Regions from separate parts of the Mycobacterium sp. Soil_C_30 genome, predicted to be linked through region 2. Evidence: riboswitches for the same ligand, from Rfam matches in the RefSeq annotation. Region 2 holds a riboswitch; the other holds the start of a gene.
The links. A riboswitch is a leader RNA that binds a small molecule or an ion and turns the genes downstream of it on or off. The one in region 2 is predicted to bind cobalamin.
Positions count from the first base shown of each region.

Region 1: it holds a riboswitch for cobalamin, as region 2 does, so the genes downstream of both, AC3A6P_RS13180 (ABC transporter substrate-binding protein) here and AC3A6P_RS10005 (ABC transporter substrate-binding protein) in region 2, are expected to answer to the same signal.

Region 1 is NZ_JBDGJH010000006.1:43,944-49,897, forward strand. It holds gene AC3A6P_RS13165 (ABC transporter ATP-binding protein) at 1-29, opposite strand, end outside; gene AC3A6P_RS13170 (FecCD family ABC transporter permease) at 26-1,018, opposite strand; gene AC3A6P_RS13175 ((2Fe-2S)-binding protein) at 1,039-1,665, opposite strand; gene AC3A6P_RS13180 (ABC transporter substrate-binding protein) at 1,662-2,633, opposite strand; cobalamin riboswitch at 2,668-2,803, opposite strand; partial or broken gene AC3A6P_RS13185 (glycosyltransferase family 87 protein) at 2,792-4,375, opposite strand; gene AC3A6P_RS13190 (transglycosylase domain-containing protein) at 4,372-5,954, opposite strand, start outside.
Region 2 is NZ_JBDGJH010000004.1:375,055-381,008, reverse strand. It holds gene AC3A6P_RS10015 (ABC transporter ATP-binding protein) at 1-634, opposite strand, end outside; gene AC3A6P_RS10010 (FecCD family ABC transporter permease) at 631-1,626, opposite strand; gene AC3A6P_RS10005 (ABC transporter substrate-binding protein) at 1,650-2,657, opposite strand; cobalamin riboswitch at 2,712-2,898, opposite strand; gene AC3A6P_RS10000 (cobalt-precorrin-6A reductase) at 2,894-3,631, opposite strand; gene AC3A6P_RS09995 (cobyric acid synthase) at 3,628-5,091, opposite strand; gene cobF (precorrin-6A synthase (deacetylating)) at 5,091-5,837, opposite strand; gene cobN (cobaltochelatase subunit CobN) at 5,838-5,954, opposite strand, start outside.

The sequences.
Region 1 (5,954 bases), on a different contig from region 2:
GCGTCGGCCCGCAATCGCGCGGCGCTCACGCGGCCACCGTCCGGCGGGCATCCCGGCGGATGAGCCAGAGGAAGAACGGCCCACCGCACAACGCGGTGAGCACACCCACCGGGATCTCCTGCGGTGACGCCAACGTCCGGGCCGCCATATCGGCGATCACCAGGAAGGAGGCGCCCGCCAGCGCGGTGGCCGGCAGCGCCCGCCGGTGGTCGCTGCCCACGAGCAGTCGCACCGCGTGGGGCAGGATCAGCCCGACGAACCCGATGGGCCCGCTGACGGCCACCAGCACACCGGTGACCAGTGAGGTCACCACGAACAACTGCACGCGAAACCGGTTGGCGTCCACCCCCATTGTCATCGCTGCCTCATCACCGGCCAGCAGGACGTTGAGGGTGCGGGACTGCGCCAGCAGCACCGCCAGCCCGATCAGCACCACCGACAGCGGCAGCCACAGGGAATCCCAGTTCGCCCCACCCAGACCGCCCAGCAGCCAGGTCAACACCTGGCGGGCCTGGTCGCCGCTGCTCGACATGATCAGCATCAAGCTGGTCACCGCCGACAGCACGTAGGCGACCGCGACACCGGCGAGGACCAGGCGGGTGGTGGTGATCTGGCCACCGGCGCGGGACAGCAGGTACACCAACCCCAGTGCCGCAAGAGCACCCAGGAAGGCGGCGACGGACGTCGAGGCGAACCCGAACACCGTCACCCCGGTCAGGATGACCGCCACCGCGCCCACCGAAGCACCGGAGGAGACCCCGAGCAGGAACGGATCGGCCAGCGGGTTGCGTACCAGCGCCTGCAAGGTCATCCCGACCACACCCAGGCCGGCACCCACCACCGCGCCCAGCAGCACCCGCGGCCCCCGCACCTGCAGCACGATGGTCGCGTGATGCGTGGGAACAGGTTGTTGCAGAATCGCTTTGGCGACATCGGCCGGCGGGACGTTGATGGAGCCGATCGCCAGACCCAGCACCATGCTGGCGACCAGAAGGGCGGCCAGGCCCAGCATGACCATGGGGTAGGAAGCCCGCGGGTTCACAGCGGACAGTCCCCACACTTGCGTCCGGCGGCCGTGCGGTAGAACAGGCAACAGCTCCGCCGCTTGGGGGTGGTGATCGGTCCGATGACCCGGCCGAGCAGGGGCGGCTGTGCCAACAACGCCGACGCGACGGCATAGCAGGACCGGCCCCGGCTGGCTGACCGCGCCGAGAGCACCAATGCCGTGGCGGCGTTGCCCCACAGCAGACCATCGGTCATCTTGGTGGCGGTCCGCACGGTCTCGTGGAAGACTTCGAGTTGGCTGATGACGTTGTGCCCCAACAACTCTGCCACCTGCTCCGTGGTCGCACCCAGACAATCGGTGCCGCGCAGGTCCGCGAAACCCAGGACCAGCCTGCCGTCTGCGCCGGCGCCGTACCGCAGCCCGGTCAGGTCCGGCACGATGCGGCCGAAAGCCCACGCCCCCAGCGACACCGCCCACACTCGTTCGGCGAACTCGTACTGCAGAGAGGACGCCGCCACCCGTGACTCGGCGGTACCGAGCCGGGCGGCCACCGCCGTCAGCGTCCTGTCGAGGTCGAACTCCGGAACGGCCCCGTCCAGTCCGACTTCGAAGTACCCGCCGAACCGGGCGGCGCGGGTGAGCGCAGCCGCCAACGTCATTGGAAGCGGTCCGGATGCAACTGCGCTGCCAGCTTGCCCACCGCGTACGGCGCCCGAACCCCCATCACCGTGTCCTGCAGGGTCAGGTCGGCGAACCTGTTGTTCTTGATCGCCGGTACGTCGGCCAGCTCCGGCCGCGACCGCAGGAACTCCTTCTTGTTCTCCACCCCCGGCGCGCCGAAGTAGTCATAGATGACGATGACATCGGGGTTGCGTTCGATGACCTGTTCCCACGAGACGTCGCCGAACACCTCGTCGAGATCGGCGAAAATGTTGGTTCCCCCGGCCAATTCGATGAGCTGGGTTCCGATTCCCTTGCCGCCGGCGGTGAATGCCGAGTCCTCGCCACTGTCGTAGACGAACACCTTCAGCGGTGGCACGCCCTCGAGGCCGGCGCGCGCGTCGTCGACGCTGCGTTTCATCTCGGTCGTCAGGCTCTCCGCGCGTTCCGGCACACCGAAGATCGTGGCGACCCGCTCGATCTCGGCGTAGACGTCATCCATCCGGACCGGGCCCGTCGCGCAGGCCTCCGGGCTGAGATACGTGGTGATCCCGGCATCGGCGAACGCCGCGCGGGCGCGGCCCTCCGACTCGGCGAACGCGCTGCGGTAGCCGCCGTAGACGAAATCCGGGCCCGCCGCCAGCAATTGTTCGAAGGAAGCGTCCTTGTCCGAGATCAACGGGATGTCGTCGTAGGCCTGCTGGTACTGCGGCAGCGGCGGATTGTCCGGGTAGACATTGCCCACCACAGAGTCCTGTAATCCGAGCGCCAGCATGATCTCGGTGGACTGCTGGAAATAGCCGACCGCCCGGGCCGGCGGCGCGTCGACGGTGACGGCCTCATCGCAGTTGTCGATGGTGAGCGGGAAGCCCTCTGCCGCTTCGACTTTGGTGTCCGAAGCTGCCGAACTGCAGCCGGCGAGAAGCGCTACAACGGTGAGGGTGGCACAGAGTGTGCGAACGGTCATGCGTGACTCCATCCGGGATGTCCTCGTCCCAGGGCAGGCTCATCCGGTGGAGGCAGTATCGGACTTCCGGGTTCGCTACCCGGTCACCGTGGCGGGACCGCGCCGGATTCACACCGGCTTCCTGCTTGTCCATCGGAGCCGATCGGTTGACCGGCGCTACCGACTTTAGCTGAGAGGAAGGCCGGCAACCACGAGGGTGGGTTGTCCGGAGCCCGGTCGAAGACCCCGCCCGACGGGTCGTCGATACGGCCACGCCAGCGCACCAGGTCGTCGGCGGGGCGGTAGATCTGCCGGATCACCAGGACACAGAGCCCGATGACGGCGATGTCACGCAGCAGGACGGTGGTGGTCAGCGCCTGCTCGGGCAACCCCTTGTTCTGCTCGCCGAACAGGAACAGCATGCGCGGCACCCACACCAGGGCGTCGATGGTCATCCAGGCCAGCAGGATCCTGCGGTGCGGGAGCGCGAGCACCGCCAACGGAACCAGCCACAGCGAGAACTGCGGGCTCCACACCTTGTTGGTCAGCAGGAACGCCGCCACCACCAGGAACGCCAACTGCGCCAGCCGGGGCCGGGTAGGTGCGGTGAGCGCGATGTAGGCGATTGCGGCACAACACAACACGAACAACAGCGCAACCACACTGTTGAGAATCGCCGGCGGCTCCCAGAAGCCGAGCTCGGTGTCGAAACCCCGCCAGCCGGTGAAGCTGCCGAACACGTTGTACAGCGAGTCCATGTCCTCACCGCGGCGGCTGTTGAGCCGGAAGAACTCCGCCCACCCCTGCGGGAACAGCACCATGATCGGCAGGTTGACCACCAGCCAGGCGGCCAGCGCCGCCGCCACCGTCTTACCGGCCTCGACGAGACGGCCCGACCGCACCGCCAGCAGCACGATCGGCAGGAGCAACAGTGCCGGATACAGCTTGGCCGCCACCCCGAGGCCGATCAGCACACCGGCCAGCACCGGTCTTCGGCGCGCCCACGCCAGCAGCCCACCCATGGCGAAAGCCGTTGCCAGCGCGTCGAAATTGGTGAAGATCTGGAAGATCAGCAGAGGCGAGCCGGCCACCAGGGCGGCGTCCCAGATGCGGCGTCCGGCCAGCATCGCGGTGGCCCACACCGTCGCCAACCAGGCCAGCGCCAGGCCGAACGCGGCGATGTTGAAGAACATCACCACCTCGGCGACACCGGAGAGCACCGGCCAGGTGACCGCCCGCGTCAGCGCCGAATAGGTCTTGGCCAGCGCCATCGACACGTACTGGTAGACGCCGGTGAGCACCGGATACTCCATGTAACGGATGGCCTGGGTGCCGTCGTACTGGGTGCGGGGCTGACCGTTCTCGTCGGTCTCCAGCCAGCTCGATTTGTACGGGAACTTGCCCTGGCTCAACAACTCCGCGGTGTAGAGCGGCACGGTGTCGGAATAACAGAGCGAGTAGTAGGCCCGCTGGTTCTCCCAGTTGGCCACGCGTTGATCGGCGGTGCCGGTGCCCACGGTCTGCAGACACGGCGATTTGGTGGTCCACCCGAGCGCGAGGAACACCAGGGCGATGACGAAGATGACCCGCAGCGGGGTGAACAACCGCTGCCTGCCGATGAGTGCATGCCGTCCGACCGGTCCCCCGACCACGTCGGACATGGCCGACACCATCACATCGTTGCGGCTGGGCAGGTCCCGATCGTCGGCACTGCGGGTATCGGTGGCCAACCGCTGCGGTGACACTCCCCCCGGTTCCGTCACGGGGGCGGCGGGGGCACGATCGGTGCGTTGGGGTCGACCGGCGGGGGCACCGGAGCGCCCGGCGCGGCCGGTACGGGCGGAGCGCCACCCGGAACCGGAGCCGGCACCGTCGTCGGCGGACCCAGCGGGATGGTGATACCCGGCGCGATCTCGATACTGGGCTGGATCACCGTGCCCGGCTGCGGTGTCGGCGGCGCGGTCTGCGTCGGCCGCGGTGGCGGAGCGGCAGGCACCCCGGCGTACCCGCCGATCTCGGTCGGCTTCGGGAATTCCTCGTCGTCGGTGCCCTCGAGGGCGCCGTCCATCGTCGCCTTCCAGATGTCCGACGGCAGGCCCGAGCCGTACACCGGCGAGCCCCACTGGTTCTCCAGCGGCTTGGTGCCGTCGACGGTGCCCACCCAGACGGCGGTCGACAAGGACGGGGTGAACCCGACCATCCAGGCGTCGCGGTTGGCGCCGGTGTCGCCGAGCTGATTGGTGCCCGTCTTCGCGGCCGACGGGCGGCCGCCGGCCAGGTTATGGCCGTTGGAATAGCCGGCGATGGGTTGCATGGCGGCGGTGACGTTGTCGGCGACGGCCTTGTCGATGCGCTGCTCACCCTCGGTGTCCTGGGTGCTGGCGTCGAACAGGACCTGGCCCTGCGCGTTGACCACCTTCTGCACGAAGTGCGGCCGGTGGTAGACGCCGGAGTCAGCCAGCGTCGCGTACGCCGAGGCCATGTCGATGACCCGGGACTGGTACTGCCCCAGCACCACGCCGTTGTTCGGCGGCCCGCCCTGGCCGTCCTCGCTCAAGGTGTGCTCGACACCGGGGAAGCTCTCGGCGATACCGGCCCGGTGCGCGGCGTCGGCGACGTCGGACGGGCCGTTCTCCAGCTCGAGCATCAGGCGGTAGTAGCTGGTGTTGAGCGACCGCTTCAACGCCTCGGCGATGTTGCAGGTGCCGCAGCTGTTGCCTTCGACATTGCCGATCTCGATGCCGTTGACCGTCAGTGGTGACGAGTCCACCTGATAGCCCAGCCCCTTGCCCTGCTCCAGGGCCGCGACGAGTGCGAACACCTTGAACGACGAGCCGGTGGGCAGCCCGGCCTGCGCGAAGTCGAAACCGTTCGCATCCGAGCCGCCGTAGTAGGCCTTGACCGCGCCGGTCTTCGGATCGACCGACACCACGGCCGACCGCATGTCCGGGTCCTGACCCTCGAGGGTCTCGGTCACCGCCTCCTCCGCGGCCGCCTGCGCCTTGGGGTCGATGGTGGTGGTGATCTGCAGGCCCTCGGTGTTGAGTTGCTGCTCGTCGATGTCGAACAGGTCCAGCAGCTCGCGGATGACCTGCCGCTCGATCAAACCGTTGGGGCCCGTGGTCTGGTTGGCCGAACCGGCCTGCTCCGGCGGGATGGTCGGGGGGAACACCTGTGCGGCGCGGTCCTCGGCGGACAGTGCGCCGATTTCGACCATGCCGTCGAGCACCCAGTTCCAGCGGGTGGTGGCGCCTTCCAGGTCGACGGCAGGGTCCAGTCCCGACGGCCGCTGGATCAGCGCCGCCAGCAGCGCACCCTCGGCCACGGTGAGCTGCTCGACGG
Region 2 (5,954 bases):
GCCCGTGCTGGAGGATCACCAACTCCTCGCAATAGGCCGCGGCCAGGTTGAGGTCGTGCAGCGCCATCAGCGTGGTGGTGTCGGTGGAGGTCACCAATTCGAGCAGTTCCAGTTGGTGCCGGATGTCGAGGTGGTTGGTCGGTTCATCCAACAACAGCTCGGTCGGCTCCTGCGCCAGGGCCCGCGCGATCTGCACACGTTGTCGTTCCCCGCCGGACAGCGTGGAATAGCGCCTGTCCAGCAGCATTTCGATTCCTGTTGTCACCGAGACTGATTCCACGATCTCACGGTCCCGGGCCGACATCGGCGACCAGGGCTGCCGATGCGGCAGGCGACCGAGCTCCACCACGTCACGCACCGTGGGCTCCTGATCAGTGGTGGCCTCCTGGTCGACGACCGCGAGCCGCCGCGCCACCTGGCGCCTGCTCATCGTCGACACGTCGGTGTCGTCGAGGCGAACCACCCCCGACGAGGCGGGGCGAATCCCCGCCAAGAGCCGCAACAGCGACGACTTCCCCGAACCGTTGGGGCCGAGCAACCCGACGGTGCCGCCGGCGGCGACGGTGATGTCCACCCCGTCGACGATCACCCGGCCATGGGTATACCAGGTGACCCGGCTGGCGCACAGGCTCATCCGCTTCTCCTGCGCCGCAACAGAATCACCACGAAGGCAGGTACGCCGACGATCGCGGTGGCCACTCCGACGGGAAGTTCCTGCGGGGCGATCACCACCCGGGCCGCCGTGTCCACCCACACCAGGAAGATCGCCCCGAGGATGGTGGCCGTCGGCACCAACACGCGGTGCCTGGTCCCCACCAACGCCCTCGCCGCGTGCGGCAGCACCAGACCGACGAACCCGATGGCACCCGAGGTCGACACGATCACCGCAGTCACCAGCGCGGTCACCACCAACAGCAGCAGCCGGATCCGTCCGACCGCCACCCCCAGCGCAGCGGCGGCGTCCTGACCGAAGAGGAACGCGTCCAGCGTGCCGGCGCAGGCCCAGCAGATCACCACTCCCAGGATCACCAACACCGCACACACCGCCACATCGCGCCAGGACGCGGTGCTCAGCGACCCCAGCAGCCAGAACAACACTCCCCTGGTCTGCTCGGCATCCGCCGACCTGAACACGATGAACGATGTCAGCGCCGAGAACAGTTGGGTGGCAGCCACTCCGGCGAGGATCATCCGGTCCATCCCGCCCCCGGCGGCGAACGCGAGCACCAGAACCAGGCCGAAAGCGACGACCGCGCCGACGAAGGCGCCCGCCGTCAGTCCGATCGCCCCGGCGCCGATACCGAGGACCACCACCGACACCGCACCGGTCGACGCTCCCGAGGCGACGCCGAGGATGAACGGATCGGCCAGCGGATTGCGCAACAGCGACTGCAGCATCACGCCACACAGCGCGAGCCCCGCTCCGCACGCCGCGGCCAGTAGCGCGCGGGGCAGTCGCAGCTCCCAGATGATGCTCTGCTGCAGCAGCGACAGCTGAGAATCGGGGCCGCCGAACCGTTCGAGGACGGCGGCGAATGCGTCGCGGGGCCCGAGATCCGACGGCCCGATGGTGGTGGCGGCCGCGACCGACACCAACAGCAGTACCAGCCCCGCCGGCCAGACCACAGCCGGGGAGCGCAGCGCGCTGCTCAGCGGGCCAGACCGAACTGCGCCAACCCGCCTGCGACCTTCTCGATGGCGTCCGCCATCCGGATCGACGGGTTGAGCTCGGCGCCGGCCAACGGGATGTAGCGTTTGTTCTTCACCGCCGTCATCTCGCGGGTGACGGGATTCGATTCCAGGAAAGCGATTTTCGCGGCGGCGTTCTCAGCGGTTTGGCTCTTGCGGGTCAGGTCGCCGAGGATCAGCACATCGGGATCGCGCTGCGCCACCGTCTCCCAGTTGATCTGCGGCCAATCCTCCGGAGAATCCTCGAACACGTTCTTCAACCCGAGGGTGCGGTTGATGACACCAGGCCCGCCGCAGCACCCGGCCATGTACGGCGACTCGGAGTTGGCGAACCAGTACAGCACTGTGGTGCCGGCCGTGTCTCTCCTCGAGGCGGCGGCCACCCGGTTCTGCATGTCAGCGACGAGTCCCTCGGCGCGGGCCTGTTCGCCGACCAGGGCACCGAGGTCACGGATCTCGGTGTAGATGGCGTCGATCTCCAGTGTCTCGGTGCGCCGGCCGTCGGAATTGCCGGCCTCTTTGGTGCACTCGACAACCGACATGTACGACGGGACGCCCAGTTTCGCCAGATCCTCCGGAGTGGTGACGCCGCCGGGACCGAGGGTGCCCTGCAGCGATGCGGTGACCAGATCGGGCTCCGTGGCGAGAACCGTCTCGAACGACGGCGCCTGGTCGGCGAGCCGCTCTACCGTGGCGTTGTCGGCCTCCAGCGATGGCAGGATGGGATCGGTCCAGCCCGCGGCACCCACCATGCGATCGGCGGCGCCGAGCGACAGCAACATCTCCGTGCTGCCCTGGTTCAACGAGACGATGCGTTCGGGTGCCTGCTGGATCGTGACCTCACGACCGCAGTTCTCGATCGACACGGGGTAGCCCTGGGCGGGGGCGGCGGAGGGTTGTTCCGCAGAAGAGCTGCACCCTGCCAGCACAAGGGCAAAGACGGCAAACACCAACAACTCTGGTCGCATGGCGATCCTTCACATCAGGGGGTCCAACAGCGAGACCCGATGACCTCACCGCGACGGGTGTCGCGGCTGCCAGCAGGTTTTCGGGCTCGGAGATCGTCCTCGGCGGGCTGCCTTCCCAGGAGCTACGCTCCCAGTGGCTTACACATGCCCGCTTCGTCACTCCACACCGCTGCGCGTCAGCCCCGGAGTCGCACCGGGTTCCCTGCTCCATACGGAGGCGACTGGCAAGTGCCAGGTTACAGTGCCCGCACCCAGGCAGCGGCCTCTTCCACGCTGGACACCGCGATGACGCCGGCGGGCACCTCGGGGCGGCGGACGATCACCACCGGCAGTCCGAGCTCATCGGCGGCCGCCATCTTCGGCCAGGTGTACTCACCGCCGGAGTCCTTGGTCACCAACACATCCGCCCGATGGTCACGCAGCAGCTCCAGTTCACCCGGCAACGCGTACGGACCACGGTCGTGCTGCAGTCGCCACGACGGCGGCACATCCACGTCGGGATCGTCGACCACCCGCGCCAGCACCGCCAGCTCGTGCAAGGCAGGAATGAAGCGCGCGAGTTGCTGTCGTCCGATGGTGAGCACGGGTCGCTGCCCCAGTCGCGCGGTGAGCACCGCCGCCTCGTCATGCGAATCCACCCACTGCCAGGACGGTTTTGCGCGGTCGGACCAGCCGGGTCGCTGCAACCGCAGCAGCGGGCGCTGGGCGGATCCGGTGGTGCAGGCGGTGACGGCGTTCTGGGACATGGTCATCGCGAACGGGTGGGTGGCGTCCACCACGGCGTCGTAATCGGCCAGGGCGCTACGCAATCCGTCCACCCCGCCGAATCCACCGACGCGGACCGGGCCGACGGGCATCCGCGGCCGGGCCACCCGACCGGCCAACGAACTCATCACGTCGATCCCGTCGGCCACCAACTCCGCAGCCAGAGCTCGGGCTTCGGCGGTGCCGCCGAGGAGCAACACCCTCGTCACGGTGCTCCCGGCGGAAGGAACGGAAGTCCCGCGGGTGCACCATTGGTCACCAGCGCCAGCAGCGCATCGACGTCGAGGTGTTGTTCGACCAACTGTCCCAACAGATCCAGCCGACGCTGCCGGGCTGCCGGGAAGCTCACCCCGGACGGCGCCACCCCCAGCGTCTCGCCCAGGAACGCCGAACGCAACGCGTCACCTTCGAGCGAGCCGTGCCACATGGTCCCGAAAACCTGCCCGGCGCGGGCCCCACCGAGGAATTCGTCGACCCCGGCGCCGCGGGTGATGCGGCCGTGGTGGATCTCGTACCCCGAGGCCGGCACCCCCAGCCCGGTACCCTGCGGCAGGCGCAGCACTTTCGCCGCCGCGAACGTCGTCTCCACATCCAGCAGGCCCAGCCCGGAAACCTCCGCGGGCTGCCCCTCGATACCGTCCGGGTCACGGATCACCCCGCCGAGCATCTGGAAGCCACCGCAGATCCCGATCAGGGGCTTGCCTGCAGCCACATGCGCCACGATGGCACGATCCAGTCCTCGTGACCGCAACCAGGCCAGGTCGGCGATGGTGGCGCGAGTTCCCGGGAGCACCACCAGGTCCGCGTCGCCGAGCGCCCGCGGGTCGGAGACGAACACGACATCCAAACCGGGTTCCAGGCCCAGTGCGTCGACGTCGGTGAAGTTGCTGATCCTGGGCAGCCGGATGACGGCCACCCGGCGGGCTGCATCCCCGGAGGAACGTCGGCCCTCGAGGTCCAGGGCGTCCTCGGAGTCCAGCCACAGTTCGGGATGCCAAGGCAGGGTGCCGTAAACGCGCCGTCCGGTCACCCGTTCCAGGTCACGCAGACCCGGGGCCAGCAGGTCGAGGTCACCGCGGAACTTGTTGACGACGAACCCGGCCACCAGTGCCTGATCCTCGGGTGAGAGCAGCGCCACCGAACCGAGGAACGCTGCGAACACCCCGCCGCGGTCGATGTCACCGACCACCACGGTGGGCAGACCCGCGTGCCGGGCCAGTCCCATGTTGACGTAATCGCCTGCGCGCAGGTTGATCTCGGCGGGGCTCCCGGCGCCTTCGGCCACCACCACGTCGAACCGGCCGGCCAGGTCGTCGAAAGCCGCGTGCGCTGCCGTGGCCAGGGCGCGCCGGCCGTCCAGCCAGTCCGCCGAGGACACTTCGCCCCAGGGCTGCCCCATCAGCACCACATGGCTGCGGTGATCACTGCCCGGTTTGAGCAGCACGGGATTCATGGCCGCCTCGGGTTCGGCCTCGGCGGCCAGGGCCTGAACCCATTGCGCCCGGCCGATCTCAGTGCCCGTAGCGCACACCATCGAGTTGTTCGACATGTTCTGCGCCTTGTACGGGGCCACCTTGACACCCCGGCGGGCCAGCGCCCGGCACAGGCCGGTGGTGACCACGCTCTTGCCGGCATCGCTGGTGGTGCCGGCCACGAGGATGCCCGGCATCAGTTCTTCCTCACCAGGAACAGGTCCATCACCCAGCCGGCGTCGGCCTTGGCCGCCTCACGCGCCTCGGCCATGGCGGGATACACCTCACCGAGCCGGCCGTGAACCAGACGTTCGCCGCGCGCGCCGAGATTGGCGCCCCACCACAGCGTCCAGTCGTGTAGGCCGGACAGGTCGAGCCGCTCCGGTGGTGGATTGAGCATGGCGACGATGTTGTCCTGGCCCGCGGCCACCGCCTCCTGCAACCGCCTGCCGGTGGTGATGTGCACCGGACGGCCCACCTCGTGTAGCACGATCCGATGCCGGGCTGCGAGCAGCTGCGGGGCGCTGATCCCCGGCAGCACGTCCAGTTCCACCGGGACGCCGAGCTCACGGACCTTTTCGACGATCCGGATGGTCGAGTCGTACAGCGAGGGGTCCCCCCACACCAGGAACGCCGCCGTCCCGCCGCGCTCCCGCAGTACGGCGGCGTATTCCGCCGCCCGGGCCGAATGCCAATCCGCTACGGCACCTTCGTAACCCGAGGTGCTCAGCCCGGCCGAGCGGTCTCGTTCCGGGTCGCGGACCACCACGATCGGCACCGAATCCGTGTGGGCAGCCAGGATTTCACGCCGCAGCGCCAGCAGCCCGTCGTCATCGTTCTTCTCCGCTGCCAGTACGTAATCCACGTCGCGCAGCGCCGCGGCCACCTCGGCGGTGACGTGCTGGGGGCCCATCCCGACCCCGAGAATCCGGACTTCTGTCACCTACCGGTCCTCCAGATCACCCTCGACCTCGAGATATGCCTGCTGCAACGCGGCCAGTGTTTCCGGTGACGGTTCCGCCCACAGGCCACGGTCGGCCGCTTCCTGCAGCCGCTCGAC